2 regions of the Pseudoalteromonas sp. XMcav1-K genome follow, and region 1 is predicted to be linked to the other one. Evidence: predicted binding sites of a transcription regulator. Region 1 holds the regulator's gene; the other holds the start of a gene.
The links. Region 1 encodes NrdR, which represses ribonucleotide reductase genes. Its sites were predicted from a motif close to AAACACNANATNTNGTGTTT; they were not measured.
Positions count from the first base shown of each region.

Region 1 (7,651 bases):
CTTCAACTGTTTCACGTACTGTTTTGTTTTCGTCTAGTACAGGTTCCTGTGGTAGGTAACCAATTTTTGTATCAGGGAACGCGCGCGCTTCACCTTCAAACTCGGTATCAACACCCGCCATAATACGAAGCAAGGTAGATTTACCTGCACCGTTTAAACCAAGCACACCAATTTTTGCGCCAGGGAAAAATGAAAGCGAGATATCTTTTAAAATAGTACGCTTTGGCGGCACTACTTTACTTACACGATGCATCGTGTAGATAAACTTATCCGGTAAAGGCATGAATAATCCTATAGTGATTTTAATAATGTAATTGCTGCATATTGTAGTGTGATAAATGGGGGCATTCAATGTCGTAGTAGATTTAAAATGTCATTCTGTTAAGTTAAGGTAAAGTCACATAAAAATAATAGTAATTGCTTACCTATGCCTGCGCTTAATAAAACCTCTCTTTACCTTTTATTTTGTTCAATATTGATGAGTTTTGAACTGAGTGCATCGAATCAGCCAAAAATAGGTTTAGTGCTCGGTGGTGGCGGCGCCAAAGGCGGCGCGCACATTGGCGTGTTAAAGGTACTTGAAGCCAATAATGTAAAAATCGATTATATCGCAGGTACCAGCATTGGCGCTTATGTTGCGGGCATGTATGCCTTGGGATATTCAGCAAGTGAAATTGAAAAATTTATGCTTAATGAAGATTGGAACCAAGGCTATTCAGATGATATCCCAAGAGAAGTATTACGCTATCGGGATAAAGAGTTACGCGATAAATATAATCTACAGCTGAATTTTGGTATTCGTGACGGTGCATTGCGCTCATCTAAAGGTTTGCTTGTCGGGCAAAGTATGAGTCGTTTATTGCGAAACTCCACCCGTTCAGTGCATTTGTTCGATGATTTTGACCAGCTGGCAATCCCATATCGCGCAATTGCGACCGATTTATCGACCAGTGAAGCCGTGGTAATTTCATCTGGTAGTATTGCTGAAGCAATGCAAGCTTCGGCTTCGGTACCCGGGGCTGTGCAGCCGACCGAAATTGATGGTCGCTTGCTGGTTGATGGTGGTATCGCCAATAATTTGCCGGTTGACGTAGTAAAAGAGATGGGCGCAGATGTCATTATAGCCGTAGATATAGGTGCATCACTTGCTCAGTCGAATGAGTTCACATCAACCATGGAAGTACTTGGCCAGCTTTCTACCATTTTGACCAATGCCTCAACACAATGGCAAAAACGTTTGCTAAGTGAAAAGGACATTTATATTCGCCCTGACATTGATGACTTAAGCACCACTGACTGGGCTGATTTAGAAGAGTCATTAGTGCGCGGCCTTGCCGCTGCAAAAATCGCAGAACCAAAACTGCAATCCTTAGCTATTTCACCGAGTGCATTTGAGGCGTATCAAGTCGCTAAGCGCGAGCGCAGCCAAGTGTGGTTTCAGCCAATTTATAACCCAGTACTTGCGATTTCGTTGGATAATTTGTCAGATGTAAATAATAAATTGATACTCAAACACTTTTCGATTAACCTAGGAGACACTCCGTCAGAGCATGATGTGCAGCAGGCGGTAAATCGCGTTTATGCGCTCAATGAATTTGAGCGTGTTGAAACCGAGTTTAAAGATACCGAGCAAGGGCGAGTGTTGGTATTAAAAACAATTGGTAAATCGTGGGGGCCAAACTATTTAGATTTTGGCGCTAATTATCAAAGTGACGTGACAGTAAACTCGGTGCTCTCAATTGATATGGCGTTTACGCGCGGCAATATTAATCGCTATGGAGGGCTTTGGCGCAATGAGATCTCGCTTGGTTTTGAAGAGTATATCGCGACCGAATTTTATCAACCACTAAACGCAGAAGATGACTATTATGCGAGTGCTCGCCTCGCGTTTATCAAAGACAGATACAAGCTACAAACGGTAACGCAAGCGTACTTTGATTTAGAAAAGAATCACCTACGTGGTAATTTGGCGCTCGGTTACAACATTAACAATTTTTGGCGATTTGAGTTTGGCACAATACGTGATGTAGGCGAACTTGAACAAAAATCATTGATAAATGATAAATTCCCCTTTGATCAAACGGGGTTTTACAGCAGTTTGATGTATGACACCTTAGATAGCATTAGTTTTCCAACCCAAGGTAATCGACTACGTGTTTATTATGGGCGTTTTAAAGAAGCGTACGATGATCGCCTGGACCCAATCGACAGTCGCTATGCCAGTAAATACAAAATTGATTGGCGCGGCGCTTTTTCTATTCGCCACCACGGCTTAGTTGGCACAGCATCGTATACCAGTTATGAATCAGACGGTACATTTACCGTTAATACTGAGCGCTTGGGTGGTTTTTTAAACTTATCAGGTTATGGCAAAAACGTGTTAAACGGTCCTAAAAAAACGTTTGGCGCAGTGATTTATCAATACGATTTAGGACGCGATATGCTTAATATGACCAGCATGCCACTTTACCTTGGTGTGAGTGCTGAAGTAGGTAATGTGTGGGATATTCAACAAAGCGTCGATTTATCTGAGCTTATTTTTGCCAGCAGCTTGTTTGTTGGCACCGATACACGCTTTGGCCCAGCTGCATTTGGTTTTGGCGCAACCGACGATGGCGAATCCAGCTTTTTTGTATCATTAGGCAAACACTGGTAGTTGCATAATTAAATTTAATGAATGGTTTGTGTTGTATTTTAAATATTTATATTTCGATTTAAAAATATCATTAAAAATACACTGTGAAAAATTTTCAATCCCTGTTTAAATAACTTCACATATACAAAGTAGGCAAGGGCGCTTTTTAAGCGTACAATACGCCCTTTATCCCACAACCATCTTCTATTTAGGAGTAACCATGTTAGAACGTAGCATGAATATCTCGGATTTTGATCCAGAACTATTTGGCGCAATGGAAAAAGAAAAGCAGCGTCAAGAAGAGCACATCGAACTTATCGCGTCTGAAAACTACTGTAGCCCGCGTGTACTTGAAGCACAAGGTTCTCAGTTAACTAACAAATACGCGGAAGGTTACCCTTACAAGCGTTACTACGGTGGTTGTGAGCACGTTGATGTTGTTGAGCAATTAGCAATTGATCGCGCTAACGAATTATTCGGTACAGATTACGCAAACGTGCAACCGCACGCGGGTTCGCAAGCAAACGCGGCAGTATTCCAAGCGTTACTTCAGCCGGGCGACACAGTTTTAGGTATGAGCCTTGCACACGGCGGTCACCTAACTCACGGTTCACACGTAAACTTCTCAGGTAAAACGTACAACGCAGTTCAGTACGGCCTAAACGAAGAAACTGGCGAAATCGACTACGCACAAGTTGAAGCGCTAGCACTAGAGCACAAGCCTAAAATGATTATCGGTGGTTTCTCAGCATACTCAGGTATTGTTGATTGGGCTAAATTCCGTGAAATCGCAGACAAAGTAGGTGCTTACCTTCTAGTTGATATGGCACACGTTGCTGGCCTTGTTGCTGCAGGCGTATACCCAAGCCCAGTGCCATTTGCACACGTGGTTACGACAACAACACACAAAACACTAGCGGGTCCTCGTGGTGGCTTAATCGTGTCTAACTGTGGTGACGAAGAGATTTACAAAAAGTTAAACTCTGCGGTATTCCCAGGTGGTCAAGGTGGTCCTTTATGTCACGTAATCGCTGCTAAAGCGGTTGCATTTAAAGAAGCACTAGAGCCAGAGTTCAAAGCATACCAAACACAAGTTGTTAAGAATGCGCAAGCTATGGTTGAAGTATTTAAAGCACGTGGTTACGACGTTGTTTCTGGTAAAACAGACAACCACCTATTCTTACTTGATTTAATCAACAAAGATATCACAGGTAAAGATGCGGACGCAGCACTTGGTAATGCTTACATTACAGTTAACAAAAACTCAGTACCAAACGACCCACGTTCTCCGTTTGTAACGTCTGGTCTGCGTATCGGTTCTCCTGCAATCACGCGTCGTGGTTTTAAAGAAGCAGAAGCAAAAGAGTTAACTGGCTGGATCTGTGATGTGCTAGACAACATCGAAGATACAAAAGTACAAGATGAAGTACGTGAGAAAGTAAAAGCAATTTGTGCGAAACACCCTGTTTACGCATAATGTTTTCTCATTGTTAACATGATATGATAAGGCCGCTTTTTTGCGGCCTTTTTTCTTTCGAGAGTTGTTTATGCATTGTCCTTTTTGTACAGCCAATGACACCAAAGTTATCGATTCACGCTTAGTAGGTGGTGGTCATCAGGTTCGCCGCCGTCGCGAATGTAATGAATGTCACGAACGTTTTACTACCTTTGAAGGTGCTGAGCTTGTTATGCCACGCGTAATCAAGCAAGACGGCAGCCGAGAACCGTTTAATGAAGATAAACTTCGCAATGGTTTGCATCGTGCGCTAGAAAAACGCCCTGTCAGTACAGAACAAGTAGAAGAAGTAGTACACCAAATTAAATCGCAATTGCGTGCAACAGGTGAGCGCGAAGTTGACAGTAAAACGGTCGGCGAATTTATTATGGAAGCGCTGAAAAAACTCGATAAAGTTGCTTACGTACGTTTTGCATCTGTTTACCGCTCATTTGAAGACATTAAAGAATTTGGCGAAGAAATCGCACGCTTAGGTGAGTAATCTGATGCACAACAATCGCTTTTCTGAATGTGATCACAAATATATGGCGCGCGCTATCGAGCTTGCTAAACGCGGTCGATTTACCACCACGCCTAACCCCAACGTAGGTTGCGTTTTAGTTAAAGATAATCAAATCATCGGTGAAGGCTTTCATATTCAAGCAGGTGGTCCTCATGCCGAAGTGCATGCACTGAAAATGGCAGGTGACAATGCTAAAGGGGCAACCGCGTACGTCACGCTAGAACCGTGTTCGCATTATGGTCGCACGCCGCCATGTGCTGAAGGCCTAATTAAAGCAGGCGTTAGCCGAGTTGTCGCTGCTATGGTGGATCCAAACCCAGAAGTCGCAGGTCGCGGTTTAAAAATGCTCGAAGATGCCGGAATCGAAACCGATTTTGGCTTATTAAACGATGAAGCCGAAGCACTCAATTTGGGCTTTTTAAAACGCATGCGCACCAACTTGCCTTTTGTACGCTGTAAATTAGCGGCAAGCCTTGATGGCAAAACGGCACTTGAAAATGGTGAAAGTAAATGGATTACCAGTAGTGAATCGCGCCGCGCAGTGCAAGATTTACGGGCAGAAAGTTGTGCGGTACTGTCAGGGGCAGATACCGTTATTGTCGATAATGCGAAATTAAATGTCCGCCCTGATGAATTGACAGATACTGATGCAAAACACAGTACTCGCCAGCCAATCCGCGTGATTATTGATTCGCAAAATCGACTAACGCCGGATCTCGCGTTATTTCAGCAACCATCTAAAATAATTATTGCACGTACAACACTTGATAAATCGCACACTTGGCCGCATTTTGTTGAACAAGTAGTGGTTGAGCAAAACAATAGCAAAGTAGATTTACGCGCTTTATTGTTATTATTAGCCGAGCGCGGCGTTAACTTAGTACTGTTAGAAGCGGGCGCAACCTTGGCAGGTAAAATGTTTGAACAGCAGCTGGTCGATGAACTTGTTCTGTTTATGGCGCCTAAATTGATGGGGCACAGTAGTAAGAGCTTGATTAACTTGCCAACATTTACAACCATGTCTCAAGTCCCTGAACTTGAAATAAACACACTCAAGCAAGTTGGACAGGATATCTGTCTACATGCATTAGTAAAAAGAAATTAATATGTTTACAGGCATTATAGAAGCAACCGGAAACGTTGCGGCAATTGAAATGATTGCTGGCGACATGCGCGTTACCATTAACTCAGGCAAACTTGATTTGGCTGATGTTAAATTAGGTGACAGCATTGCAACCAATGGCGTATGTCTAACGGTTATTGCTTTAACAGGCCACGGCTATGTAGCCGATGTATCAAAAGAAACCCTATCGTTAACCAACTTTGAAAGCTACCAAGTTGGGCAAACCGTTAACCTTGAAAAAGCGTTAATGCCACAATCGCGTTTAGGCGGTCATTTAGTTTCTGGGCATATAGACGGCATTGCAACCGTAACCCGTATTGAAGCCAATGCCCGTGCAACCGATTATTGGCTTTGTGCACCAGCGCAATTACTCAAGTATATCCCGTATAAAGGCTCGGTTTGCATTGATGGCATTAGCCTTACGGTAAACGAAATAAACGACAACGAATTTAAGCTAACCATTGTGCCGCACACAGCAGGCGAAACCACGATTAGTGGCTTTAAAGTAGGTAGCAAAGTGAATTTAGAAGTGGATCAGCTCGCACGTTATTTGGAGCGTTTAATGATGCCACAGCAAGATGCAAAACCAACCAGTTCTCTCACTCATGAGCTTCTAGCGCAAGCTGGCTTTATGAATCGATAACCAGTCGCAAGCAAAGGTAACAAAATGGGCTTACACACTGCAGCAGAAATTATTGAAGATATCCGTCTAGGCAAAATGGTCATTCTGATGGATGACGAAGACCGTGAAAATGAAGGCGACTTAATTATGGCATCTGAGCACATCAGTGCCGATGCAATTAACTTTATGGCGACACATGGCCGTGGTTTGATTTGTTTAACGCTAACACAAGAGCGTTGCCAACAACTTAACTTACCACTAATGGTAAGCAATAACGGCGCACAGTTTTCTACCAATTTTACCATGTCGATTGAAGCGGCAAAGGGTGTAACAACGGGTATTTCAGCAGCAGACCGTGCACGCACAGTACAAGCTGCAGTGGCAAAGGGTGCGGTACCTGAAGATATCGTACAGCCAGGTCACATTTTTCCAATTATGGCGCAACCGGGTGGTGTATTGACTCGTGCAGGACACACAGAAGCCGGTTGTGATTTAGCGCGCTTAGCAGGCTGCGAGCCATCTTCAGTGATCGTTGAAATACTCAATCCAGATGGCACCATGGCGCGCCGTCCAGACTTAGAAATTTTTGCTAAAGAGCACGGTTTAAAAATGGGTACCATTGCGGATTTAATTGAATACCGCAACTTAAATGAAGCCACTATTGAACGTGTAGCAGAATGTAAATTGCCAACTGAACACGGTGAGTTTGACCTTGTGACCTATAAAGACACAATTGACGGTCAACTTCATTACGCAATGAAAAAAGGTGATGTAAAAGAAGATGACGCAACCTTAGTACGTGTTCACTTACAAAGTACGTTTAACGATATTTTATTGTCAGATCGCGCATCCGATCGCAGCTGGACACTGTCAGGTGCGATGAAGTACATCGCTGAAAATAACGGTGTATTAGTTATTTTAGCGAAACACGAAAACCCAGAAGAACTTGAACACCTGTTTAAAGCGTTTGAAGCACAAGACAAAGGCGAAAGCCCGAGCGTGCGAAAGTTCCAAGGTACATCGCGCACCGTAGGCGTAGGCTCACAAATTTTGGCTGATTTAGGCATTCATAAAATGCGCTTAATGAGCATGCCGAAGAAGTACCATGCGATTTCAGGTTTTGGCTTAGAAGTAGTGGAATACGTTGAGCCGCAATAGGCTCAACCACAAGCCTAAAAATAAGCCTAAAAAAATTTAATTTAGTATGATAAAATCCGCGCCTTTGCGATTGCGCGATAAATGAATTAGCCAAA
Region 1 covers NZ_JBIPJE010000021.1:31,251-38,901, reverse strand. The annotation lists gene ettA (energy-dependent translational throttle protein EttA) at 1-283, opposite strand, end outside; gene ACHSBP_RS01790 (patatin-like phospholipase family protein) at 479-2,656, shown strand; gene glyA (serine hydroxymethyltransferase) at 2,856-4,112, shown strand; gene nrdR (transcriptional regulator NrdR) at 4,183-4,632, shown strand; gene ribD (bifunctional diaminohydroxyphosphoribosylaminopyrimidine deaminase/5-amino-6-(5-phosphoribosylamino)uracil reductase RibD) at 4,637-5,758, shown strand; gene ACHSBP_RS01770 (riboflavin synthase) at 5,760-6,419, shown strand; gene ribBA (bifunctional 3,4-dihydroxy-2-butanone-4-phosphate synthase/GTP cyclohydrolase II) at 6,444-7,556, shown strand.

Region 2 (7,651 bases), on a different contig from region 1:
GGCCTGTTTTATACGCTTGCTCGATACCTTTTTTGCCGCTGATAATACCCGCTGTTGGGAAATCAGGGCCTGGGATATAATCGATAAGCTCTTCAATTTGTATTTCAGGGTTTTCAATAACCGCTAAACAGCCGTTAATTACCTCAGATAAATTGTGTGGCGGAATGTTAGTCGCCATACCTACCGCGATACCCGATGCACCGTTTACTAACAAGTTAGGAACTCGTGTTGGTAGTACCGCTGGGATTTTTTCCGTACCATCATAGTTATCAACGTAATCAACCGTTTCTTTTTCAAGATCCGCTAATAATTGATGGGCCATTTTAGCCATACGTACTTCGGTATAACGCATCGCAGCAGCGCTGTCGCCGTCTACCGAACCGAAGTTACCTTGACCATCAACTAATAAATAACGAAGTGAGAACGGCTGAGCCATACGTACAATCGTATCGTAAACCGCGCTATCACCATGTGGGTGATATTTACCGATTACGTCACCTACAACACGTGCAGACTTTTTATAAGGTTTGTTCCAATCATTATTGAGTTCATTCATTGCGAAAAGTACGCGGCGATGAACTGGTTTTAAACCATCTCGTACATCAGGAAGCGCACGTCCTACAATTACGCTCATGGCATAATCGAGGTATGAATTTTTTAATTCATCTTCAATATTGATTGGAAGGATTTCATTGGCGAGATCTGTCATCCGATTTCTCTTCCTTCAATCGTGTATTAATTCAGTTATTATTTTTATAACCAAAGCATGCTAACACAAAAAATCATTATTTACAGGTTGTAAGCGGTAGTCTTTTTATAAAAAATCCCTTTATAATGCCCTCAAATCACTCTGGATGCTTTTTATGACCGTTCAACAAAATGTAGATGCAAGTGAAATTGCAAAATTTGAAGCCATGGCCGACCGTTGGTGGGACCTTAATGGTGAATTTAAACCGCTACACGAAATAAACCCGCTTCGTTTAGACTTTATTAACTTATATAGCCAAGGCATTTTCTCAAAAAATGTATTAGATGTTGGCTGCGGTGGCGGTATATTAGCTGAAAGCATGGCTAAACTAGGCGCGCATGTGACGGGCATTGATATGGGTGAAGAGCCCTTAAATGTTGCTAAATTACATGCATTAGAAGTGGGCGTTTCCCTTAACTATGAAAAAGTGACCGCTGAAGCGTTTGCCGAGCAAAACCCTCAGCAATTTGATGTTGTTACGTGTATGGAAATGCTTGAGCATGTACCGGACCCTGAATCGGTAATCGCATCATTAGCAACATTGGTGAAGCCTGGTGGTCATGTGTTTATGTCAACGCTTAATAAAACACTTAAAGGGTATTTATTTGCCATTGTCGGTGCCGAGCACTTACTTAAGATTGTGCCAAAAGGCACACACGACCACGACAAATTCATCAAGCCTGCAACTTTGATTAATTGGGCTGAAAAATACGGCCTTAAAGCGCGCATTATGAAAGGGTTAAGTTACAATCCGCTTGGTCAAACGTATAGTTTAACCAACGATGTGTCAGTTAACTATATGATCCATTTCGAAAAGTTAGCATAAAATGTATCAAGCAGTATTGTTTGATTTAGATGGCACCTTAATCGACAGTGCGGATGATTTAGGTGCTGCGCTTAACTTTGTGTTGGCCAAACATAATAAACCGACGGTAAGTGCAGAAACATATCGTACGCAGGCCTCTAACGGTACGCTTGCATTACTCAAACTTGGTTTTGGTGATGAATGGCGACATTTCTCAAACGACGAACAAACACATTTAAAAGAAACGTTTCTTACTTATTACGCGAACAATTTATGGTGTAAAAGCCGTTTTTACCAAGGTATTGTGCCACTAATTACGTTTTTAGATGAGCACGCAGTTCCTTGGTCGATTGTGACAAATAAACCAAAGCACTTAACTAACCCCCTTGTTGCGCAAATCACACAATTTGCAAACTGCAAAAATATTGTATCGGGTGACACACTTGAGCGGGCCAAGCCCTACCCTGATCCTTTGCTTTACAGCTGTGAATTAATGAAGGTTGATCCTAGGTGTTGCATCTATGTCGGTGACGATGAGCGCGATATCATTGCTGGCAAATCTGCGGGGATGAAAACAGCTTCGGCGCTTTGGGGATATTTAAATGGCAACCCTGTTTCAAGCTGGCAATCTGACTTTAGCTTTACCAACGCCTGCTCACTGCTTAACCATATATCTAGTTACTATGGTAAAAAATAACCACTAGATATAGTGGTTATTTTAATCTCGGACCCAAAAACAATACCTTGTGAATTTGCAACAAATAAATTTTAAATATTTTTTTTTATCGTATTTTTTTCGTTGTTTTTTCACATAGACTAAACACACTTTACTTAACAAGTTAGTGGATGCTAACAGACTAGTTAGTAAAAAATTGATCACAAATTATCTCGCTTTTCTAGGCCTTGAAAAAAGACGCATACCCCTCTATCTTGTGATCATCTGTGATGGCGACACCATATCTAGTAGCTAAGCGAAAAACGAGCACTAGTGGTAATTTCGCCTGAGCCGTGCGCTTAAATAATAGGACAAAAGTCCAGTTTAATATTTCGACATAATAAAAATTTTTTGCTCGTTTGAAGGAAATTGCAGGCATAACTATGAACCAAGAGCTTTCAGTCAGTAAACGTGACGGTCGCAAGGAACCGCTTGACCTAGACAAAATTCACCGCGTTATTGCATGGGCAGCAGAAGGCCTAAATAACGTATCTGTATCGCAAGTAGAACTAAAATCACACATTCAGTTTTACGACGGTATCCGTACAGAAGATATTCACGAAACCATTATCAAAGCTGCTGCTGATCTAATTTCGAAAGAAACACCAGATTATCAGTACCTTGCTGCGCGTTTGGCAATTTTCCATTTGCGTAAGAAAGCCTATGGTAAATTTGAGCCACCGAAACTATATGATCATATGGTTAAGATGGTTGAAATGAACAAGTATGATCCACATCTACTTGCCGACTATAGCCTGCAGGAAATCGAAGAGCTTGACGCATATATTGATCATTCTCGTGATCTTACCTTCAGCTATGCTGCCGTTAAGCAGTTAGAAGGTAAATACCTTGTGCAAAACCGTGTTACCGGTGAGATTTATGAAAGCGCGCAGTTCCTTTATATTTTAGTTGCAGCATGTTTATTCTCAAAATATCCGAAAGACACGCGTTTAGACTATGTAAAACGTTTTTATGACGCGACATCGACGTTTAAGATCTCATTACCAACGCCAATTATGGCGGGTGTGCGTACCCCTACACGTCAATTCAGTTCATGCGTACTGATTGAATGTGACGATAGTCTAGATTCAATTAATGCAACGTCATCGTCGATTGTAAAATACGTAAGCCAACGTGCTGGTATTGGTATTAATGCTGGTCGAATTCGCGCATTAGGTAGCCCAATTCGCAGCGGTGAAGCATTCCACACTGGCTGTATTCCTTTCTACAAGCACTTCCAAACGGCAGTTAAAAGCTGTTCACAAGGCGGTGTACGTGGTGGCGCGGCAACCCTATTCTACCCGTTATGGCACTTAGAAGTTGAAAACCTACTGGTGCTTAAAAACAACCGTGGTGTTGATGACAACCGTGTTCGTCACTTAGATTACGGCGTTCAGTTTAACAAAGTAATGTATTCGCGTTTAATTAAAGACGATTACATCACGCTGTTTAGCCCGTCAGATGTGCCTGGTCTTTACGATGCATTCTTTGAAGATCAAGATGAGTTCGAGCGCTTATACGTACAATACGAACAAGATGAATCAATTCGTAAAAAACGTATTAAAGCGATTGAATTATTCTCTATGTTTGCCCAAGAGCGTGCAAGCACAGGTCGTATTTACCTACAAAACGTAGACCACACAAATACACATAGCCCGTTTGATTCAAAAGTAGCACCAATTCGTCAGTCTAACTTGTGTTTAGAAATTGCGCTTCCTACTAAGCCGTTAAAACACGTAATGGACGAAGAAGGTGAAATTGCACTGTGTACGCTTTCTGCGTTCAACCTAGGTGCGATTAAATCACTTGATGAATTAGACGAATTAGCAGAACTTGCTGTACGTGCACTAGATAACTTACTAGATTATCAAGATTACCCTGTACCGGCTGCATATAACGCAACTATGGGTCGTCGTACGTTAGGTATTGGTGTAATTAACTACGCTTATTACCTTGCGAAAAACGGTGTTAAGTATTCAGACGGTTCAGCAAACGCGTTAACTCACCGTACATTTGAGGCAATTCAATATTACTTAATGAAAGCGTCAAATGAACTTGCTAAAGAAAAAGGCGCATGTCCTAAGTTTAACGAAACAACGTACGCAAAAGGCATTATGCCAATTGATACCTACAAGAAAGATCTTGATGCGGTATGTAATGAGCAATTGCACCTTGATTGGGATGGCCTACGTGACAGCATTGTTAAACACGGTATGCGTAACTCAACGTTATCTGCGTTAATGCCGTCAGAAACGTCATCGCAAATCTCTAACGCAACCAATGGTATTGAGCCACCGCGTGGACACATCAGTGTTAAAGCGAGTAAAGACGGTATCTTAAAGCAAGTAGTACCAGAGTACGAGCGCTTGCAAGATGCGTACGAGTTACTTTGGGATATTCCAAGCAACGATGGTTACTTGCAATTGGTGGGTATTATGCAGAAATTTATCGACCAAACCATTTCTGCTAACACAAATTATGATCCAAATAAGTTTGAAGGCGGTAAAGTTCCAATGAAGCTATTGCTTAAGGATTTACTAACTGCATACAAACTTGGTGTTAAAACACTTTACTACCACAACACCCGTGATGGTGCATCGGATTCTCAGGACGAGCTTAAGCCAGAGCCTGAAGATGATGGCTGTGCAGGCGGCGCGTGTAAGATCTAAATCCCAGCGGGCAAAGTATACACTCTTTGCCCGCTAGTTTGTTTTCTCTAGAGTTAATAATAATATGTCGTATTCAACATTTAGTCGCGAGCATAATGACCAACTAAAAGAACCAATGTTCTTTGGACAAACTGTTAATGTTTCGCGCTATGATCAACAAAAGCATCCTATTTTTGAAAAGCTAATTGAAAAGCAACTTTCGTTCTTCTGGCGTCCTGAAGAAGTTGACGTAAGCAAAGACCGCATCGACTTCGAGGGTTTACCAGAGCACGAAAAGCACATTTTCTTGAGTAACTTAAAATACCAAACACTACTTGATAGTGTACAAGGTCGTTCACCAAATGTTGCGTTACTCCCTATCGTATCAATTCCAGAACTTGAAACTTGGATTGAAACGTGGGCGTTCAGTGAAACAATTCACAGCCGTTCGTACACCCACATTATTCGCAATGTAACAAAACAGCCAGAACTGATTTTTGACGACATTGTTACCAATGAAAAAATTGCAGAGCGCGCAGAAGAAGTGACGCGTTACTATGATGAACTAATCAGCTTAACGACGATTTACAACGAATACGGTGAAGGCAAACACCAAATTAACGGTGAAGAAGTAAAGATCAATCTATTCGATCTTAAAAAGAAACTGTATCTTTGCATCATGTCAGTAAACATTTTAGAAGCAATCCGCTTCTATGTTAGTTTTGCTTGCTCGTTTGCGTTTGCAGAACGTGAATTGATGGAAGGTAATGCGAAAATCATCAAGCTTATCGCACGTGATGAAGCGCTTCACTTATCGGGCACACAGCACATTCTAAACATTATGCAAGAAGGTGATGACGACCCTGAAATGGCCATTGTTGCAGCGCAATGCCGCGAAGAATCGATTGCAATGTTCACCAAGGCAGCAGAGCAAGAAAAAGAATGGGCAGAATACTTATTCAAAGACGGCTCAATGATTGGCTTAAACAAAGACATTCTTTGCCAGTATGTTGAATACATTACAAATGTACGTATGGCAGCCGTTGGTTTACCAACTGTATTTGAAACCAGCTCAAACCCAATTCCTTGGATCAACGCGTGGTTAGTTTCAGATAACGTACAGGTAGCACCACAAGAAGCTGAAATTAGTTCTTACCTTGTCGGTCAAATTGATTCAGAAGTAAATGCTTCTGACTTTGGTGACTTTGATCTTTGATGAGCAAAGTTACTGTTGTAAATACTGATCAGAGTCTTGAATTCGACTCTGATCAGCCAAATCTACTCACCTTCTTAGAAAAAAATAAAATCCAAACACAATTTCACTGCCGTGAAGGGTTTTGCGGTGCCTGCCGCTGTAAGCTAGTCAGTGGCAAGGTCGACTACCAACAGGAACCATTGGCATTTGTTCGTAAAGGTGAGATTTTATTGTGTTGCGCCACGCCACTTGAAGATATCGAAATAGACATTCCAAAGTTTTAAAGCTGCCTACTCCTCTTTCTGTATTTCGCCGTAATAATTCCGTAATTAGAAACAATTAATATATGTAATGATATAACAATTTATTTATTTGTACGTGCGATGATGTTACAGTATCACATAACACGTATTTTTTTAATCTTACTGAAGTATTCGTTATGAAAAAATCTCTCATTAGCTTGGCAGTGCTAAGCGTAGTATTCCCTCTTAGCTCACACGCTGCACAGATTTCAGGACAATTAACTGATAATTCAGGCAAGCCAATTACTGGTGTTGCAGTGCATGTTCATGGTAAAGAAAAAACTGTTACAACCAACAGTGAAGGTCAATATCAAATTGAACTGGATGCTGATAGCCAGCTACATTTCAGTAAAGATGGTTTTCTAGACAAACGCATTAGCGTTAAAAACCAAGCGCAAACAATCAATTTTGTACTAGAAAAATCATCAATTGAAGCAATCACTGTATATGCTTCAGCGCTTCACAAAAGTAACCTTGAGATGGCCTCTCCTGTAGCAGTGCTTGCAGGAGACGAGCTCAAAGATAAATCATCTAATACACTCGGTGAAACCCTAAATAGACTACCGGGTGTTAGCCAAACATATTTTAGTTCTGTCGCGTCTTCACCTGTTATTCGAGGTTTAGATGGCCCACGTGTACGCGTTATGCAAAATGGTTTAGAAAGTAGTGATGCATCGCGCGTTGGCCCTGATCACGCAAACACCAACGAAACATTAAGCGCAGAACAAATTGAAGTACTGCGTGGACCAGCAACATTGCTGTATGGTTCAGGAGCAATTGGCGGTGTAGTGAATGTGGTCGATGGCCGTATTCCGACAACTAACTACGAGTCGTTAGAAGGTGCTGTTGAATATAAACACGATACCGTTAACGAAGGCAATACAGCAGCATTTGTACTAAATGGTGGTGATAATGGCTTTAATTTCCATCTCGATGGTTTAAAACGTAAAACTGAAGACACCGAAGTGCCAAAGTTTGAAGCGCATCACGAAGAGCACGAAGAAGAGCATGAAGGCGAAGACCACGCAGATGAGCATGACGAAGAAGTATTAGATTCAATTGAAAACAGTTTTATTGACACAACTGCATTCAATTTAGGCACAAGCTATGTGAACGAACACCTAGTTGTAGGGGTTTCTTATGGCAAGATTGAATCAGACTACGGTATTCCGGGCCACTCTCATGCACACCACGACCATGATCATGGACATGAACACGAAGAAGAAGACCATGGGCAT
Region 2 covers NZ_JBIPJE010000043.1:299,500-307,150, reverse strand. The annotation lists gene gyrA (DNA gyrase subunit A) at 1-709, opposite strand, end outside; gene ubiG (bifunctional 2-polyprenyl-6-hydroxyphenol methylase/3-demethylubiquinol 3-O-methyltransferase UbiG) at 864-1,574, shown strand; gene ACHSBP_RS11665 (HAD family hydrolase) at 1,576-2,250, shown strand; gene nrdA (class 1a ribonucleoside-diphosphate reductase subunit alpha) at 2,652-4,937, shown strand; gene nrdB (class Ia ribonucleoside-diphosphate reductase subunit beta) at 5,002-6,132, shown strand; gene yfaE (class I ribonucleotide reductase maintenance protein YfaE) at 6,132-6,395, shown strand; gene ACHSBP_RS11645 (TonB-dependent receptor) at 6,551-7,651, shown strand, end outside.
Region 2: the regulator NrdR is predicted to act here: its motif matches at 2,503-2,522, upstream of nrdA (class 1a ribonucleoside-diphosphate reductase subunit alpha).